2 regions of the Pseudomonas sp. MBLB4136 genome follow, and region 2 is predicted to be linked to the other one. Evidence: predicted binding sites of a transcription regulator. Region 2 holds the regulator's gene; the other holds the start of a gene.
What was found. The regulator LexA, encoded in region 2, represses DNA repair genes until DNA is damaged. The targets are predictions, from matches to a motif close to CTGTNTNNNNANACAG.
Positions count from the first base shown of each region.

Region 1: imuA (translesion DNA synthesis-associated protein ImuA) is a predicted target of LexA. The motif match lies at 5,891-5,906, and genes of this name have one in related genera.

Region 1 is NZ_CP196713.1:764,635-773,557, forward strand. It holds rRNA gene ACSX1D_RS03325 (23S ribosomal RNA) at 1-312, shown strand, start outside; rRNA gene rrf (5S ribosomal RNA) at 453-568, shown strand; gene ACSX1D_RS03335 (error-prone DNA polymerase) at 643-3,738, opposite strand; gene ACSX1D_RS03340 (Y-family DNA polymerase) at 3,714-5,129, opposite strand; gene imuA (translesion DNA synthesis-associated protein ImuA) at 5,136-5,753, opposite strand; gene ACSX1D_RS03350 (paraquat-inducible protein A) at 6,068-6,727, shown strand; gene ACSX1D_RS03355 (paraquat-inducible protein A) at 6,714-7,337, shown strand; gene ACSX1D_RS03360 (MlaD family protein) at 7,330-8,923, shown strand, end outside.
Region 2 is NZ_CP196713.1:1,538,015-1,546,937, reverse strand. It holds gene ACSX1D_RS07065 (CsiV family protein) at 1-197, shown strand, start outside; gene ACSX1D_RS07060 (S-methyl-5'-thioinosine phosphorylase) at 255-992, opposite strand; gene nagZ (beta-N-acetylhexosaminidase) at 1,003-2,001, opposite strand; gene ACSX1D_RS07050 (L,D-transpeptidase family protein) at 2,023-2,547, opposite strand; gene ACSX1D_RS07045 (TetR family transcriptional regulator) at 2,596-3,303, opposite strand; gene lexA (transcriptional repressor LexA) at 3,575-4,183, shown strand; gene sulA (SOS-induced cell division inhibitor SulA) at 4,194-4,667, shown strand; gene ACSX1D_RS07030 (hypothetical protein) at 4,781-5,014, opposite strand; gene ACSX1D_RS07025 (DUF6586 family protein) at 5,092-5,610, opposite strand; gene topA (type I DNA topoisomerase) at 5,682-8,291, opposite strand; gene ACSX1D_RS07015 (DUF1653 domain-containing protein) at 8,407-8,643, opposite strand; gene fadA (acetyl-CoA C-acyltransferase FadA) at 8,722-8,923, opposite strand, start outside.

The sequences.
Region 1 (8,923 bases), 770 kb from region 2:
TCGTGAGACAGTTCGGTCCCTATCTGCCGTGGACGTTTGAGATTTGAGAGGGGCTGCTCCTAGTACGAGAGGACCGGAGTGGACGAACCTCTGGTGTTCCGGTTGTCACGCCAGTGGCATTGCCGGGTAGCTATGTTCGGAAAAGATAACCGCTGAAAGCATCTAAGCGGGAAACTTGCCTCAAGATGAGATCTCACTGGAGCCTCGAGCTCCCTAAAGGGCCGTCGAAGACTACGACGTTGATAGGTGGGGTGTGTAAGCGCTGTGAGGCGTTGAGCTAACCCATACTAATTGCCCGTGAGGCTTGACCATATAACACCCAAACAATTTGTTGTTTGTGTGTCAGACGGCTGAAGTCGACAACAAACCGAAAATTTGCCAGAACACGCAATACCGCATATCACATACCCAATTCGGGGAAGCGCCTCAACCGCGACTCCCCTGCTGAATTGCTTGACGACCATAGAGCGTTGGAACCACCTGATCCCATCCCGAACTCAGTAGTGAAACGATGCATCGCCGATGGTAGTGTGGGGTTTCCCCATGTGAGAGTAGGTCATCGTCAAGCACCTATCCCAAACCCCCGACCCGCGTAAGCAGGTCGGGGGTTTGTCTTTGTGCGCAGGAAAAGTCCGTTGGGCTTCACTGGAAGTCGCGGCTGCGCACCGCCAGCCCGGCCAACAGCGGGGTCAGGTCCAGCAGGCGGCCGGCGATCACATGGCGGACGTCCGAGGCCTCTTCCAGATGGCCATCGACCTGCAGCAACTGCGCTTCCAGCAGCACGCGGCGCTGACGTTCTGCCAGGTCGCGCCAGACCACCACATTGATCATGCCGTGTTCGTCCTCCAGGGAGACAAAGGTCACGCCGGCGGCGGTTTGCGGACGCTGGCGACCGACCACCAGGCCGGCGACGCTGAGGCTACGGCCATGGCCGATAGCCCGTAGCTCTCGCGAGCTGCGACAGCGTCTGCGCTCCAGCTCGCCGCGCAGCAAGGACAGCGGGTGGGGCCCAAGGGTGGTGCCCAGCGTGGCGTAGTCGGCCTGCAGGTTTTCCCCTAGCGTCGGCTGGGGCAGGGGGACTGGCGCCTCGGCCTGGGCGGGCAGGTGGGCGAACAGGGGCGTCTGCTCCTCGATACCGGCGACTGACCAGCGAGCCCGGTGACGGTCGCCGGCCAGTCCCTGCAGGCCGCCGGCGTCGGCCAGTTGGGCGAGGGTGCGGGAGTCGAGCTCGGCGCGCCTGGCCAGGTCGTACGCATCCTCAAAGGGGGCTGCTGTTCTGGCCGCTTCGATACGCCGCCCAGCGGATTCGTGCAGGCCGCGGACCATGCGCAAGCCGAGGCGGATGGCCGCTTGGCCAGTGTCGGTCTCCAGGGTGCAATCCCAGTTGCTGCAACACACGTCCGCAGGGCGCGTCTCGATTCCGTGGCGGCGGGCGTCCTGCAGCAGCTGGTCGGGGCTGTAGAAGCCCATCGGCCAGCTGTTGATCAGGGCGCAGGTGAAGGCCGCCGGTTCGTGGCACTTGAGCCAGCAACTGGCGTAGGTCAGCAGGGCGAAGCTGGCGGCATGGGACTCGGGGAAACCATAGCTGCCGAAGCCCTTGATCTGCTCGAAGATGCGCGCGGCGAATTCGCCGCTATAGCCGCGGGCGAGCATGCCCTGGGTCAGACGCTGGCGATGTGGCTCGAGGCCGCCATGGCGTTTCCAGGCGGCCATGGCGCGACGCAGCTGGTCAGCTTCGCCCGGACTGTAGCCGGCCGCGACTATGGCCAGCTCCATGACCTGCTCCTGGAACAGCGGAACGCCGAGGGTACGCTCGAACACCTGGCGCAGTTCCTCCGAGGGATAGCTGACCGCTTCCTCGCCATTGCGCCGGCGCAGGTAGGGGTGGACCATGTCGCCCTGGATCGGCCCCGGGCGGACGATGGCGACTTCGATGACCAGATCGTAGAAGCACCTGGGCTTGAGTCGCGGCAACATGGCCATCTGCGCCCGCGACTCGATCTGGAACACGCCGATGGTGTCGGCGCGGCTGATCATCGCGTAGGTCTGCGGGTCTTCGGCCGGGATGCTGGCCAGGCTCAGGTCGCGGCCACGATAGCGGCGCAGCAGGTCGAAGGTGCGGCGCAGGGCGCTGAGCATGCCCAGGGCGAGGATGTCGACCTTGAGCAGGCCGAGCATGTCCAGGTCGTCCTTGTCCCACTGGATGATGGTGCGCTCGGCCATGGCTGCGTTTTCCACCGGTACCAGGCTGTGCAGGGGCTGCTCGGAGATGACGAAACCGCCCGGATGCTGGGACAGGTGGCGGGGGAAGCCGATCAGCTCGGCGCTGAGGGTCAGCACCCGGCGCAGCAGCGGACTGTCGGGATCGAAACCGGCCTCCAGCAGCTGCTCGGCCGGCGGCAGTCGGTCGCTCCAGCGTCCGCAGCAGGCGGCCAGGGCGTTGAGCTGGTCAGGTGGCAGGCCGAGGGCCTTGCCGACATCGCGCACGGCGCCGGCGCCATGGTAGGTGCTGACCACGGCGGTGAGCGCGGCACGCTCGCGGCCATAGCGCTGGAACACATACTGCAGCACTTCTTCCCGGCGCTCGTGCTCGAAGTCGACGTCGATGTCCGGCGGCTCGTTGCGCTCCCGGGAGATGAAGCGCTCGAACAGCATGTTCATCCGCGCCGGATCCAGTTCGGTGATGCCCAGGGCGTAGCACACCGCCGAGTTGGCCGCCGAACCGCGGCCCTGGCAGAGGATGTTCTGGCTGCGGGCGAAGCGCACGATGTCGTGCACCGTGAGGAAATAGCTCTCATAGCCCAGCTCGGCGATCAGCGCCAGTTCGCGCTCGATCAGCTGCCGGGCTTTCTGTGGCGCGCCCTGGGGCCAGCGCCAGGCCATGCCCTGCTCGGTCAGTTGGCGCAGCCAGGTGCTTGGCGTCTGGCCCTGGGGGACCAGTTCGCGCGGGTATTGGTAGTGCAGTTCGCTGAGGTCGAACCGACAGCGCCGGGCAATGCGCAAGGTCTCTTCCAGCAGTTGCGGGGGATAGAGCCCGGCCAGCGCCTGCGGGGCGCGCAGGTGGCGTTCGCCATTGGCGAACAGCCGCAAGCCGGCTTCGCCGACCGGCTGGTGCAGGCGGATCGCCGTCATGCAGTCCTGCAAGGCGCGGCGGCCACGGGCGTGCATGTGCACGTCGCCACTGGCGACCAGCGGCAATTCCAGTTCGGCGGCCAGGACCTGCAGGTCAGCCAGGCGCTGGCTGTCGTCCGCGCCACGGTGCAGCTCCACCGCCAGCCACAGGCGCTCGGCAAATACGCCGCGCAGCCAATGGCCCTCGCTGGTATCGCCAGGCGAACCGGGCAACCAGAGCGCCAGCAGACCCTCGGTTGGCTCGGCGAAGTCGTCGCGGAGCAGGCGATAGTGGCCCTTGGCCGCGCGCCGCCGGGCCTTGCTGATCAGCCGGCACAGGTTCTGGTAGCCGCCGAGGTTTTCCACCAGCAGGACCAACTTGGGCCCCTCCTCGATGCGCAGCTCGCTGCCGACGATCAGCGGCACGCTGCTGTCCTTGGCTGCCTGCCAGGCACGTACGATGCCGGCCAGGCTGCATTCGTCGGTGATGGCCAGGGCCCGGTAGCCCAGGCGGGCGGCGCGGCTGAAGAGTTCTCCGGCGCTGGAGGCGCCGCGCTGGAAGCTGAAGTTGGACAGGCAGTGCAGCTCGGCGTAGTCGACGCTCATGCGAACCACCCGTGCAGCCATAGCGGCCCCGCCGAGCCGACCGGGCGGTAGGCCCAGGCGCGCTGGCCCGAGCGAGTCTCGATCAGGTAATAGTCGCGGCGCATATCGTTACCGTCCCACCAGCCGGACTCGATGCGTTCCGGGCCGGCGAGCAGGCGCGGGGCCGCGTCGTCCAGGACCAGTGGCTCTGCGAGCAGCCAGCCGGGCCTGGGACCGGTCGCGCCGGGGACAGTCGTCGCGGCTGCGCTGTATGGCCGCCAGGCCTGTTCGGGGCGGTGATCGGCGTGCACGCCGAGGCCCTGCACCGCCGCGTCGCCCAGGCGCGCGCGCAGGCGTTCGCGCAGTTGCTCCCAGGCCAGCGTCTGTTGCGCACGTTCGTCGAACAGGTTGGCGTGCGCCGGGACGAAGTCCGGCAGGTCCCGGGCCTGCAGGCGCAGCGCCTCGACCGGGGCGGGCAGCTGCAGGCGTTCCAGGCGTTCGCGGGTCAGCTCGAACAACAGGGTTGCGTCGCGCTCGGCGCCGAGCAGGCCGACCGCCACCAGGCTGTCGGCGCGGGCCCGGTGTTCCAGGTGCAGGACGAAGCGCTGCACGCCGCTGTCGCGGCCGGCCAGGTAGGCGGCCAGATCGTGGATCAGGCGGCGCAGGGGAAACAGCAGGGCCTGGTGGGATTCGACGTCGAAGTTCAGCTCGATACGCTCATCGAAGTGGTCCGGCGGGCTGTAGTAGTCCAATGCCAATGGGCGCAGACCGAGCAGGGTGTCGAGGTGGAGCAGCACCTCGGCGGGGAAACGCCGGGCCAGGCCGTCGCGGGGCAGGACCAGGACCTGGCGCAGGGTGCGCAGGCCCATGCGGGCCAGGGCGCTGGCCACCTCGCGGGGCAGGCCGAGGTGCTCGATCGGCAGCTGTTCCAGCTGCTGGCGCAACGCGGCCGCATCGGCGATTGCCAGGCCGTCATGGACATTGGCCATCACCCTGGCTGCGGCCGGGTTCGGCGCCAGGGTGATGCGGTGGCGAAAGCCCAGGGCCTGCAGTTCGGCGCGCAGGCGCGCCTCGAAGCGCGGCCAGGGGCCGAACAGGGCGAGGCTGGATTCGACCTCCATGAGCAGCGCGCGCGGGTAGTGCAGGCTGATCTGGGAGCTGAAGCGATAGGCCCAGGCCGCCAGGAAGCGCTGGCAGCGCTCGATCTGCTGCGTGTCGTACTCGGCCGTGGCGAAATCGCGGCTCAGGGCCTGGGCGGCGTTCAGCGACTGGCCGGGACGCAGGCCGAGGGCGCGTGCGGCCGGATTGACCGCCTGCAGCACGCGCCGCTGCGCCGGCCCGCTGAGCAGCGCCAGGGGCGCAGCGGGATCGGCGCAGCGCCGCAGCACCGCATCCAGTGCCAGCTGCGGCAGCACTATGCAGGCCCAGCGCATGGCGGCTCACGCCCCGACGGCGAAGCACAGCGGCGTCGCCGGGGCCAGGCCGCCGCGACACTTGAGCACCCGGACCTGGCCCGGTCGGCCATCCAGGGCCAGGCGCAGGGCGGCCGGCGACGGGTTGTGCGCCTCGCGCAGCGGGCGGTAGGCGAACGCCAGGCTCTGGCCGTTTTCGGCGGCGACCTGCAGGCGCCGCAGGGCGCGGTCGTCGGCGCGCTCAGGCCAGCACAGCAGTGCTGCGCAGCTGCCCGAGCGCAGGCATTGTTCGGCCGCCCACAGGGCATCGCGGCCGCTCGCCTGGATTACCTCGAGGCGGCGCAGGTCGAGTCCGGCGGCCTGCCAGGCCGGGGCGTAGGGCACGAAGGGCGGCGCGACCAGGATCACCCGTTCGGCTGCCCGGGTCAGGCGCGCCAGGGTCGGCCACAGCAGGTGCAGTTCGCCGAGGCCAGGTCCGGGCATGAGGATCTCGGAGAGCGCCGACGCCGGCCAGCCACCCGTGGGCAGGGCGGCATCCAGCGCGGCATGGCCGCTCGGCTGTCGGCCGGCCGTCCGCGCGGCCGGCCGGCCACGCCACACCCGGCGCTCGTCGAGCAACCTGTCGAGGCTGACCACGGCGCTCATCGGCGTGGGCCTCGGCCGGCCCGGGTGAGGGCGCTGGAACAGGCTCGCGGTTCAATGACTGGTGTGTGGCGGGTAATGAGGCGCATGGGGAGGACTGCCGGAGGAGTTGTTGCCCCGGAGTGAGGCTTGCCGGTTAACTGTATATAAACACAGTAGTCTATCGGCGGGGTGACCGGCAAGCGCCCGGGCCTGGCAGCAGACGGGTGGACCAGGCCCGCTCGTCCTGGGCAAGGCTCCCGCGACCGTCGCTTCGCACTTCACCTGCTGGCGGTCGCGCTCGGCTAGAATAGGCGCACTTTTGCGAGAACCCGTTTATGTCCGATTCGGCCGACCTTCAGCCTTTGCCGGCGCTTGCCGTCGAGCAATTGATCGCCTGCCACGAATGCGACCTGCTGATGCGCAAGCCGGATACCGGTTATGACGAGCGGGTCGAGTGCCCGCGCTGCGGCTTCGAGCTGTATACCCATCGGCATCAGGTGGTGCGCCGCAGCCTGGCGCTGGTGATCACCGCCTTGTTGCTCTATGTGCCGGCCAACTTCCTGCCGATCATGCACCTCAACCTGCTCGGGCAGAGCAGCGAGGACACGGTGTGGAGCGGGGTGCTCGGGCTGTACGAGAGCGGCATGCAGGGCATCGCCGCGGTGGTGTTCCTTTGCAGCATGGCGGTGCCATTGCTCAAGCTGTTGTGCCAACTGGCGGTGCTGCTGAGCATCCGCCTGGACCTGGGGCGCAGCTACGGCCTGCTGCTGTACCGCATCTATCACCACCTGCGCGAGTGGGGCATGCTCGAGGTGTACCTGATGGGCATCCTGGTGGCCATGGTCAAGCTGGCCGACCTGGCCGAACTCAGCCTCGGCGTCGGGCTGTTCTGTTTCGTCGCGTTGTTGCTGATCCAGGTCTGGCTCGAGGTGAGCATGGCGCCGCACCAGATCTGGCAGGCGCTGTCGGGGGAGGACGTGCATGCGGGCGATTGATGCGGGGCTGCTGGTCTGCCACGAGTGCCACCTGCTCAACCCCGTGCAGGCCGGAGTCGCCCACCAGCACTGCGAGCGCTGCGGCGGCCTGCTGCACGCGCGGCGGCCGAACAGCCTGGCGCGCACCTGGGCGCTGCTGCTGACCGCGGCGATCCTCTATATCCCGGCCAACCTGCTGCCGATCATGACGGTCAACTCGCTGGGCAAGGGCCAGTCGGACACCATCATGTCCGGGGTGATCGAGCTGGTGCACCTGGGCATGCTGCCGATCGCCGCGGTGGTTTTCATCGCCAGCATCCTGGTGCCGACCTTCAAGCTGGTCGGCATCGCCCTGCTGCTGTATTCGGTGCAGCGCCACCAGCCGATGTCGCCGCGCCAGCGCATCTTCATGTTCCGCTTCATCGAGTGGATCGGCCGCTGGTCGATGCTCGACATCTTCGTCATCGCCATCCTGGTGGCGCTGGTCCGGTTCGGCAACCTGGCCAGCATCGAACCGGGGATGGGCGCGGTGGCCTTCGCCAGCGTGGTGATCCTGACCATGCTCGCCGCCCTGACCTTTGACCCACGCCTGATCTGGGATAACACGGAGTCGCAACACGACCATGAATGATCTGCCTCTGGCCAAAACCCGCCCGGCCTCCAATTGGTCGGCCATCTGGGTGCTGCCCATCCTCGCCCTGCTGATCGGCGGCTGGCTGGGCTGGCGCGCCTACAGCCAGGCGGGGATCGAGATCGAGGTGTTCTTCGACAGTGGCGCCGGCATCCAGGCCGGCAAGACCGAGGTCATCTACAAGGGCATGCCGATCGGCAAGGTCAAGGCCCTGGCCCTGGACGACAGTGGCGAGCAGCGCGGGGTGATCGCCAGCATCGAAATGAACCAGGAACTGGACGAGCAGCTGCGCGAAAACACCCGCTTCTGGCTGGTCAAGCCCAGCGTCAGCCTGGCCGGGATCACCGGCCTGGAAACCCTGGTGTCGGGCAACTACATCGCCGTCAGCCCGGGCGACGGGGAGCCGGCGAGGAAATTCCAGGCGCTGCCAGAGGCGCCGCCCTTGGCGGATGACCAGCCCGGCCTGCACCTGACCCTGAAGGCCGAGCGCCTGGGTTCCCTGAGCCGTGACAGCCCGGTCTTCTACAAGCAGATCCAGGTCGGCCGGGTGAAGAGCTACGAACTGGCCAGCGACCAGAGCACCATCGAGGTGAAGATCTTCATCGAGCCGACCTACGCCAGCCTGGTGCGCAAGCACACGCGTTTCTGGAACGCCAGCGGCATCAGCATCAACGCGGGGTTGTCGGGCTTCAAGTTGCGCAGCGAGTCCCTGGCCAGCATCGTCGCCGGCGGTATCGCCTTCGCCACGCCGGAGCACCGCAAGGACAGCCCGCCGACCGACCCGGTCTTCCCCTTCCGCCTCTACGAGGACTTCGACGCGGCCCAGGCCGGCATCCGGGTGCAGGTCAGGTTCAGCGACTTCGAAGGCCTGGAGGCCGGGCGCACGCCGGTGCTGTACAACGGCATCCAGGCCGGCAGCCTGAAGAGCCTCAAGGTCAGCGACGACCTGGCCTCGGCCACTGCCGAGCTGACCCTCGATCCGCGCACCGAGGACTATCTGGTCGAGGGTGCCGAGTTCTGGGTGGTCAAGCCGTCCATCTCGCTGGCCGGCATCACCGGCCTGGAAGCCCTGGTCAAGGGCAACTACATCGCCGTGCGCCCCGGCGAGAAGGGCGCCCCGGCCAAGCGCGAGTTCGAGGCACGGCCCAAGGCGCCGCCGCTGGACCTGGCCGCGCCGGGCCTGCATCTGGTGCTGCTGAGCGACAGTCGCGGTTCCCTGGAGGTCGGCAATCCGATCCTCTATCGCCAGGTCAAGGTCGGCTCGGTGCAGAGCGTGCAGCTGGCCCGCAACGACCAGCAGGTGGCCTTCGGCGTGCACATCGAGCCGGAGTACGCCCACTTGGTCAACAGCAGCACGCGCTTCTGGAACGCCAGCGGTATCACCCTCAAGGGTGGACTGTCCGGTATCGAGGTCAAGAGCGAGTCGCTGCAGACCCTGCTGGCCGGCGGCATCGCCTTCGAGACCCGCGACCCGCAGGCGCCGGTGGTGACCAAGCGGGTGCAGCGCTTCGCCCTGTACGACAGTCGCGACAGCGCGCTGCAGAACGGCGTGGCGATCAGCGTCCGCCTGGAGCGTGGCGACGGCC
Region 2 (8,923 bases):
CCGTGGAGGGCACCCTGAGTCTCAGGCTGGCGCGCTTCATCGACGTCGAGGCCGACCTCTGGGTCAACCAGTTCGACGCCAGCGGCCTGCTGCAGGGCAGCGAGCGCCTCAAGCAGGACAGCCGCCTGAAGAGCGGTGAACTGACCTACCTGGACCATGGCAGCCTGGGGCTGCTGATTCGCGTCAAGCCGCTGTAACTCGATACCACGAAAAAGGGCCGCGCGATGCGGCCCTTATTTCATCCAGTCGCCGGTTTACCCGGCCAGCACGCGCGCCAGCACCGCCTTGACCTGGCCCATCCCCTCATCCAGCGCACGCTCGATCTCCGCCATGGTGATCAAGGCCGTGGACTTGCCGGCCGCCGGGTTGACCACCAGCGACAGACAGGCATAGGGCAGCGACAGCTCACGCGCCAGCACCGCTTCGGGCATCCCGGTCATGCCGACGATATCGCAGCCGTCGCGCTCCAGCCGGGCGATCTCCGCCACCGTCTCCAGTCGCGGCCCCTGGGTACAGCCATAGACGCCATGGCCGCTGAAGGCGCAGCCTTCGGCCGCCAGGGCGGCACACAGCTTGTCGCGCAACGCCCCGTCGTAGGGGTGGCTGAAATCGACATGGGTGACATGTTCCAGCTCGCCTTCGTAGAAGGTGTGCGCGCGCCCCGAGGTGTAGTCGATGATCTGGTGCGGCACGCAGAAATGCCCGGTGCCCATGGCCGCATGGATGCCGCCCACGGCGTTCACCGCGATGACTGCCTGGGCGCCGGCCTCTTTCAGCGCCCAGAGATTGGCGCGGTAGTTCACCTGATGCGGCGGAATACGGTGCGGGTGGCCATGCCGCGCGAGGAACAGCACCTCGCGCCCGGCGTAGTCGCCGCGCAGCACCGGCGCCGAAGGCGGACCGTAGGGCGATTCGAGATTCAAGGCCGAATTGATGGTCAGGCCCTCCAGCTGGGTCAGGCCGGTACCACCGATAATGGCGTAAACAGTCATCAAACGTTCCTCAATCAATCAGTTGGGCGGCGCGCAGGGCAGTCATGGCGTGCAGCCAACGCGGATCCTGTCGATACTCGACGCCTGGAAAAGCCCGACGGCGCATCTTGGCTAAGCCAGCCGGCACACTGACCTTGAGGCACTGCAAGGCACTCAGGGCCAACTCCGCCGCCGCACGATCATTGCACACCAGGCCCATGTCACAACCCGCCGTGAGGGCCGCCTCGATGCGCCCGGCGGCGTCGCCGGCCACATGAGCGCCGGCCATGGACAGGTCATCGCTGAAGATCACCCCGGTGAACCCCAGCTCGCCGCGCAGGATTTCCTGCAGCCAACGGCGCGAGAAACCCGCGGGCTGACTGTCGACCTGGGAATAGATGACGTGGGCCGGCATCACCGCGGCCAGCTCACCGCTGAGCCGCACAAACGGCTGCAGGTCGCTGGCGCGAATCTGTTCCAAGCTGCGCTCGTCCACCGGTATGGCCACATGGGAGTCGGCCTCGGCCCAGCCATGGCCGGGAAAATGCTTGCCGGTGGCCGCCATCCCTGCCGCGCCCATGCCTCGAATGAAGGCCCCGGCCAGCACCGCTGCCCGCTGCGCATCGCCCTCGAAGGCGCGACTGCCGACCACCGCGCTGCGCTGGTGGTCGAGGTCCAGCACCGGAGCGAAACTCAGGTCCAAACCGGCCGCCAACACCTCGGTGGCCATGATCCAGCCGCAGTACTCGGCCAGCGCCTCGGCATTCTGATTGTCCGCCACCGCGCGCATGGCCGGCAGGCGCACGAAACCATTGCGCAGACGCTGCACACGGCCACCTTCCTGATCCACGGCCAGCAGCAGTTCGGGGCGCACGGCGCGAATCGCCGCGCACAGCTCGCGCACCTGCCGCGGGTCCTCGATATTGCGTGCGAACAGAATCAACCCACCCACCTCCGGCTGCCTCAGCAACCGGCGGTCCTCGGCGGTCAGCCAGGTACCGTCGATATCCAGCATCAGCGAACCTTGCATGCTTGAACTCACTCGAAATCCTTAATTGAGGGGCATCGCTGCCCAGCCCGGGCAGGACGCTTCTTCGATGCGCACTGCGCACTTCAGGGGAACACGGGGGAACAGGGCGATCAGATCTTCATTGCGCAGGCGTATGCAGCCATGGGAGCGCGGCTCCCCCATCGGCTCGGTGTCCGGGGTACCGTGCAGGTAGATGTAGCGGCGAAAGGTGTCCACGTTGCCGAGCCGGTTGCGTCCCGGCTCGCAGCCGCTAAGCCAGAGAATCCGCGAAAGGATCCAGTCCCGCTCGGGAAACTGCGTGGCCAGTTCGGCAGACCACTGCTCGCCGGTCCAGCGCCGCCCGCGCAGCACCGCGCCAACCGGCAGCCCCTCACCGATCTTCGCCCGCACTCGATGCAAGCCCCGCGGCGTACAGCCGGAGCCATTGAGCTCACCGGGACCATTGAGCGCCGTGGAAACCGGCAGGCGCAGCAGCAACTGCCCGTCGACGAAGCCGTACAGGCACTGATCAGCAAGCGAAATATGCAGAAGGTCGAGATCGCGCATGGGCGGCTAGCTTAGCGGATCATGCCCGCCAAGCCCACCCGCTCACCGTTACACCTTGGCGGAGACGACCGGGCTCTTGACGCGCGCCCTGTGCTGGGCAGCCGCCAGCGCTTCATCGGCCAGACCGGACTCCGCCCGCATGCCCGCCGCCAGAAACGGCACCATCAGGCGCATCACCTGCTCAATCGAGGTATTGACCCCGAAATCGGTCTCGGCCATGGCCCGCAGGGCCTTGATCCCGGACATGCTGAACGCCGCGGCACCCAACATGAAGTGCACTCGCCAGAACAGCTCCAGCGGCGGAATACGTGGCGCCGCCTCATGCACCAGCAGCATGTAGCGCCGGAAAACCTTGCCGTAGACCTCTTCCAAGTACTTGCGCAGGTGGCCCTGGCTCTGACTGAAGGCCAAGCCCAGCAGGCGCATGAAGATCGACAGGTCGTTGCCACTGCGCGGCTTCACCGCCAGGGCCTGCTCGACCAGTAACTCGAGCAGTTCCTCGAGACTGGCCTTGCCCTCAGGCTTGGCCTGGCGGCGGTCGAGCTCACGCTCGAGACTGGCGCAGAACGGCCCGAGAAAGCGCGAGAAGACCGCCTGGATCAGCGCCTTCTTCGAACCGAAATGGTAATTCACCGCTGCCAGGTTGACCCCGGCCTTGCTGGTGATCAACCGCAGGGAAGTCTCGGCGAACCCCTTCTCCGCGAACAGCTGCTCCGCAGCATCGAGGATGCGTTCAACGGTTTCCGATTGAGCCATGACCTTTACACCTGACAAACACTTGTTTGAAACATACGTTTCAGCCCTGCTTCTTGTCAAGCCGCGTCAGACGTCTTTCGGCTGACCAGTCACAATTTCACAGTTGTGAGCGAGCGCAGCAGAGCAAGACGCGCGCAAAGCCGGCCAAGTAACACGCAGCCACCAACAAAGTGCAAGGGGAAAACCGGCCAGGACGCAGCAAAAGGTGGATTGCCAAGCAGCCTTCACTGTATATAATCCCAGTCACTGTATATAAAAACAGAGCCCAACCATGCTTAAGCTCACGCCGCGTCAAACAGAGATTCTCGCCTTCATCAAGCAGTGCCTGGAAGATAACGGCTACCCACCGACACGGGCTGAGATCGCCCAAGCGCTTGGCTTCAAGTCACCCAATGCAGCTGAAGAACACTTGAAGGCCCTGGCCCGCAAGGGTGCCATTGAGATGACTCCAGGTGCCTCTCGCGGCATTCGCATTCCCGGCTTCGAACCGAGCAACGAGGAAGAAGGCCTGCCGGTTATCGGCCGCGTAGCTGCCGGCGCGCCAGTTCTGGCGCAGCAGCACGTGGAAGAATCCTGCCGTATCAACCCGGAGTTCTTCCACCCTCGCGCCGACTACCTGTTGCGCGTGCGCGGCATGAGTATGAAGGACATCGGCATCTTCGATGGCGACCTGCTTGCCGTGCACACCACCCGGGAAGCGCACAACGGGCAAGTGGTGGTGGCCCGCATCGATGACGAGGTAACGGTCAAACGCTTCAAGCGTGACGGCAACAAGGTCTGGCTGCTCGCCGAGAATCCAGAGTTCGCGCCAATCGAGGTGAACCTGGAAGAACAGGATCTGGTTATCGAAGGCCTGAGCGTCGGCGTCATTCGCCGATAAAGGAGGATCTATGCAGTCCCCGCAGCCGCTGAACCGCACGCAACTGCCGCTGTTCGATGCATTCCTGGCCTCGCCAGCACCCGCGCTCATGGCCGAAGCCGCACAGTCGCCCTGGCTGGATGAGCCAGAGGCGTTCAGCGAGCTGTCTCTGCGCGGCGCTGCCGGGCACTGCCTGAGTTTGCTCGCGCCTATCCTCCGCGAGCTGAGCGAAACCAGTGACGCGCGCTGGCTAACCCTGATTGCGCCGCCGGCATCGCTGACCGCCAACTGGTTACGCGATGCGGGCCTGAACCGCGAACGCATCCTGCTGCTGCAGCCGGGCGAGCGGCAGAGCCCCCTGCAATTGGCCGAGGAAGCATTGAGGCTGGGACGCAGTCATACCGTAATCAGCTGGTTGCACCCACTCGGGCACGCCGCTCGGCAACGCTTGGAACAAGCCGCACGCCAGGGACAGGCGCAGAGCCTGAATATCAGCCTGGGTTAGGCCAGCGAAGTGGCGCGCAAACCGCGCATGGGGCATGCCGGTCAAGAAGGGATTGAAGAGACCAACGGAACCAACCTGACGGTCGACATTTGCGTCGACCCGGCGCTACCCGCTCAATGCAGGACGCGCGCCTGCTCCTCATGCTGAAAGTCGCCCTCGGCCAGCCGCCCAGCCATCTGCACGCCGACGTTCAGCATGGCCTTGGCGACTTCGATATGCTGGCCTTGCAGGAAGGCCTTGGCATCGGAAGAGAAATCCAGCACCACCAGCGCCTCCTCATCCTCAGCGCGACGCAGGGCTATGCGCCCATCGGGCAACTCGACAATTTCCAGGAAGGATGTAGGCATTGGTTCGACTCTCCACGAAAGGCCGTCATTGTAACAGCCGACCAGGCTTCACCCTAGCCCGCCCATCCCGAGCCGATTCACCACTCGGTGAGCGACTCGCGAAAACGCTGCGCCAGCGCCTTTAGCTGCTGCCGCCACGCCTCCAAGGTCTCCCGCGACAAGGGTGCCACCTCCTGATCCAGGCTGACCGCCTCGATCAAGGGCGTGAGTACGTCGGCCTTGGCCTTCCTTTCCTCCCGGGGCGGCAGAAACAGCTCGGCATAGGCCTGCAACAGCTGCGCCAGCCAGGTCTCCGGCTTCTGCGCAAGCTCCACCAGCTCGGCCAACTCGGGACTCGGTGCCGCCTCCAGCGACGCCCTGCTCAACAATTGCTCGGCGCGCGGCGCGTCGCGTTCCGGCAAGCGGTAGTAGCCGGCTATTTCATGGCATAACCCGAGCAGCGCCCCGTACAGGTGAAACAGGGCGGCCTCGCGCTCGGCCTGGATCAGGCCCTGGGCGTTCATCGCCCGCCCCTCTTCCGCCTTGCGCCAGGACTCCAGCGCCAGGCCGGCATAGAAAATCTTCTGATTGGTGCGGGTATAGAGTTCATTGGCCATGGCAGCACCCTCCTCTGCGGATCAAATCACTATACGCGCGCCCGTTCAGGACGGGCGCGCGATCTGCGGGGTTAGCGCTTGTCTTCGACCTTCCACTTGCCGCCATCATAGAACGCCCGCCAGCCGCTGGGCTTGCCCTCGACCTCGGACTGCACGTACTGCTCCTTGGTCTTGCGACTGTAGCGAATCACCGCCGGGCGGCCCTCGGGGTCCTTGGCGGGGGCCTCGAGGAGGAAGTGATACTTGGGATCGATCTCGTCCTTGTGCGGCAGCAGCTCCAGCACCAATGGCGCGCGGGTCTCGCGGTTCTTCGGGAACTGGCTGGCGGCGAGGAACAGGCCGGATGCGCCGTCACGCAACACGTAGGTGTCGTTGACCTTTTCGCACTTGAGCTCCGGCATCTTCACCGCGTCCATCTTCGGCGGCGCCGGCTCACCGCTCTTGAGCAGCTTGCGGGTGTTCTTGCACTCGCTGTTGGTACAGCCGAAGAACTTGCCGAAACGGCCGGTCTTGAGTTGCATCTGGCTGCCGCACTTGTCGCACTCCAGGCTCGGCCCCTCGTAACCCTTGATGCGGTATTGGCCCTGCTCGACCTCATAGCCGGAGCAGTCCGGGTTGTTGCCGCACACATGCAGCTTGCGTGTCTCGTCCAGCAGGTAGGCATCCATGGCGGTACCGCATTTCTGACAGCGGTGCTTGCCCAGCAATACCAGAGACTCCGACTCGCCCTCGTCGTCCGCGGCGATCTCGTCCCCCGGGATCAGGTTGATGGTCGACTTGCAGCGCTCCTTCGGCGGCAGGCTGTAGCCGGAGCAACCGAGGAACACCCCGGTGGAGGCTGTACGAATCATCATCGGCCGGCCGCATTCGCGGCAGGCGATGTCGGTCGGCGTCGGCAGGTTGGCGCGCATGCCGTTCTCGCCGGCCTCGGCCACCTCGAGCTTGCCCTTGAAGTCGCCATAGAATTCGTCGAGCAGGTGCTTCCACTCGCGCTCGCCCTGGGCGACATCGTCCAGGTGCTCCTCCATGCCGGCGGTAAAGCCGTAGTCCATCAGGTTGGCGAAGCTCTCGGACAGGCGCTCGGTAACGATCTCGCCCATCTTCTCGGAATAGAAACGGCGGTTATGCAGGGCGACGTAGCCGCGGTCCTGAATGGTCGAGATGATCGCCGCATAGGTCGAAGGCCGACCGATCCCGCGCTTCTCCATCTCCTTGACCAGGCTGGCCTCGGAGTAGCGCGGCGGCGGCTTGGTGAAATGCTGGCTGGGGTCGAGCTTGAGCAAATTGAGCACTTCGCCTTCGCTCATCTCCGGCAGCACGTCGTCATCACCCGGCTTGCTTTGCTGCGGCAACGCGCGGGTATAGCCGTCGAACTTGAGGATACGGCCCTTGGCACGCAGCTCGAACTGGGCCGCGGTCACGGTGACCGTGGTCGACAGGTACTCGGCCGGCGGCATCTGGCAGGCGACGAACTGACGCCAGATCAGCTCATAGAGACGCTCGGCGTCGCGCTCCATACCGGACAACTGGGTCGGTTTGAGGTTGACGTCGGAGGGGCGAATCGCCTCGTGAGCCTCTTGGGCGCCTTCCTTGCTGCTGTAGACGTTGGCCTTGGCCGGCAGGTACTTCTGCCCGTACTCATTCTCGATGAAGTCACGCACCATGCTCACGGCATCCGCCGAGAGGTTGGTCGAGTCGGTACGCATGTAGGTGATATAGCCGGCCTCATAGAGACGCTGGGCCATCATCATGGTCTTCTTCACCCCGAAGCCCAGGCGGTTGCTAGCGGCCTGCTGCAGAGTGGAGGTAATGAAGGGCGCCGATGGCTTGCTGCTGGTGGGCTTGTCTTCGCGCTTGGCGATGCTGTAACTGGAGGCTTTCAGCGTCGCCAGGGCGGCCATGGCCTGCGCTTCGTTCAGCGGCTTGAAGGCGGAGCCGTTCTCGCGGGCCACCTCGAAGCGCACGGTGGCGCCCTTGCCGGTGCCGAGGTCGGCGTGCACTTCCCAGTACTCTTCCGGGACAAAGGCACGGATCTCCTTCTCCCGCTCGACCACCAGCTTCACCGCCACCGACTGCACACGGCCGGCGGACAGGCCACGAGCGATCTTCGCCCACAGCAGCGGCGAGACCATATAGCCGACCACGCGATCGAGAAAGCGCCGCGCCTGCTGGGCATTGACCCGATTGATGTCGAGCTCGCCCGGCTGGGAAAACGCTTCCTGAATCGCCTTCTTAGTGATCTCGTTGAACACCACGCGCTTGTAGCGGCTGTCATCGCCGCCGATGGACTCGCGCAGGTGCCAGGCGATGGCTTCCCCCTCGCGATCCAAGTCGGTCGCGAGGTAGATGGTGTCGGCTTCCTTGGCCAGGCGCCGCAGTTCTTCGACGACCTTCTCCTTGCCCGGCAGAATCTCGTACTTGGCTTTCCAGCCCTGTTCGGGGTCGACCCCCATGCGCGCGAACAGCTGGCGCTTGGCCTTCTCCTTGGGCGACAGGGCCGGCACCTCGCCGGCCGCTGCCTTGCCACGTTTGGCCGGCTCTTTGGCGGCACTCGCCGAGCCACTGGTAGGCAGGTCACGGATGTGGCCGATGCTCGACTTCACCACGTACTGGCTACCCAAGTACTTGTTGATGGTCTTGGCCTTGGCCGGGGATTCCACGATGACCAGCGATTTACCCATGGATCAGAAAATTCCTGAATTCTTAATATTGAAGGGCGGCAGGCGCCCGACGCGGCACCGCTATATATAGTGGCGCTAAAGGTGAGGTCAAGCGCAGGCGTGCCGCGAGATTGGCTCAGACCACGCCGATTGACGGCGTTTCGGCCCGCACCAGGGCAAAACGCGGAACCGTTTCCCCCTTGACCACCACGTCCTCGCGGAACATCTCCAGCGGCCGCACCCACAACCCGTAATCGCCGTACAGCGCCTGGTAGACCACCATCTGCTGCTCGGTCTCCGAGTGTCGGGCGACCCCGAACACCCGGTATTCGGGCCCCTTATAATGACGATAGATTCCCGCCTGTAACTGCATCGCAGAATTCCTTGAAAAAACTTATCGTCGACAAACAAAAACCGGGGCACTAGGCCCCGGTTTTCTATCCGCCAACGCTTAGATGCGTTCGAATACGGTGGTGATGCCCTGGCCGAGGCCCACACACATGGTGGACACGCCCAAGGTACCACCGTTCTGCTTCATGACGTTCAGCAGGGTACCGGAGATACGCGCACCGGAACAACCGAACGGGTGCCCCAGGGCAATGGCGCCACCGTGCAGGTTGACCTTCTCTTCCATCTTGTCGAGCAGCTTGAGG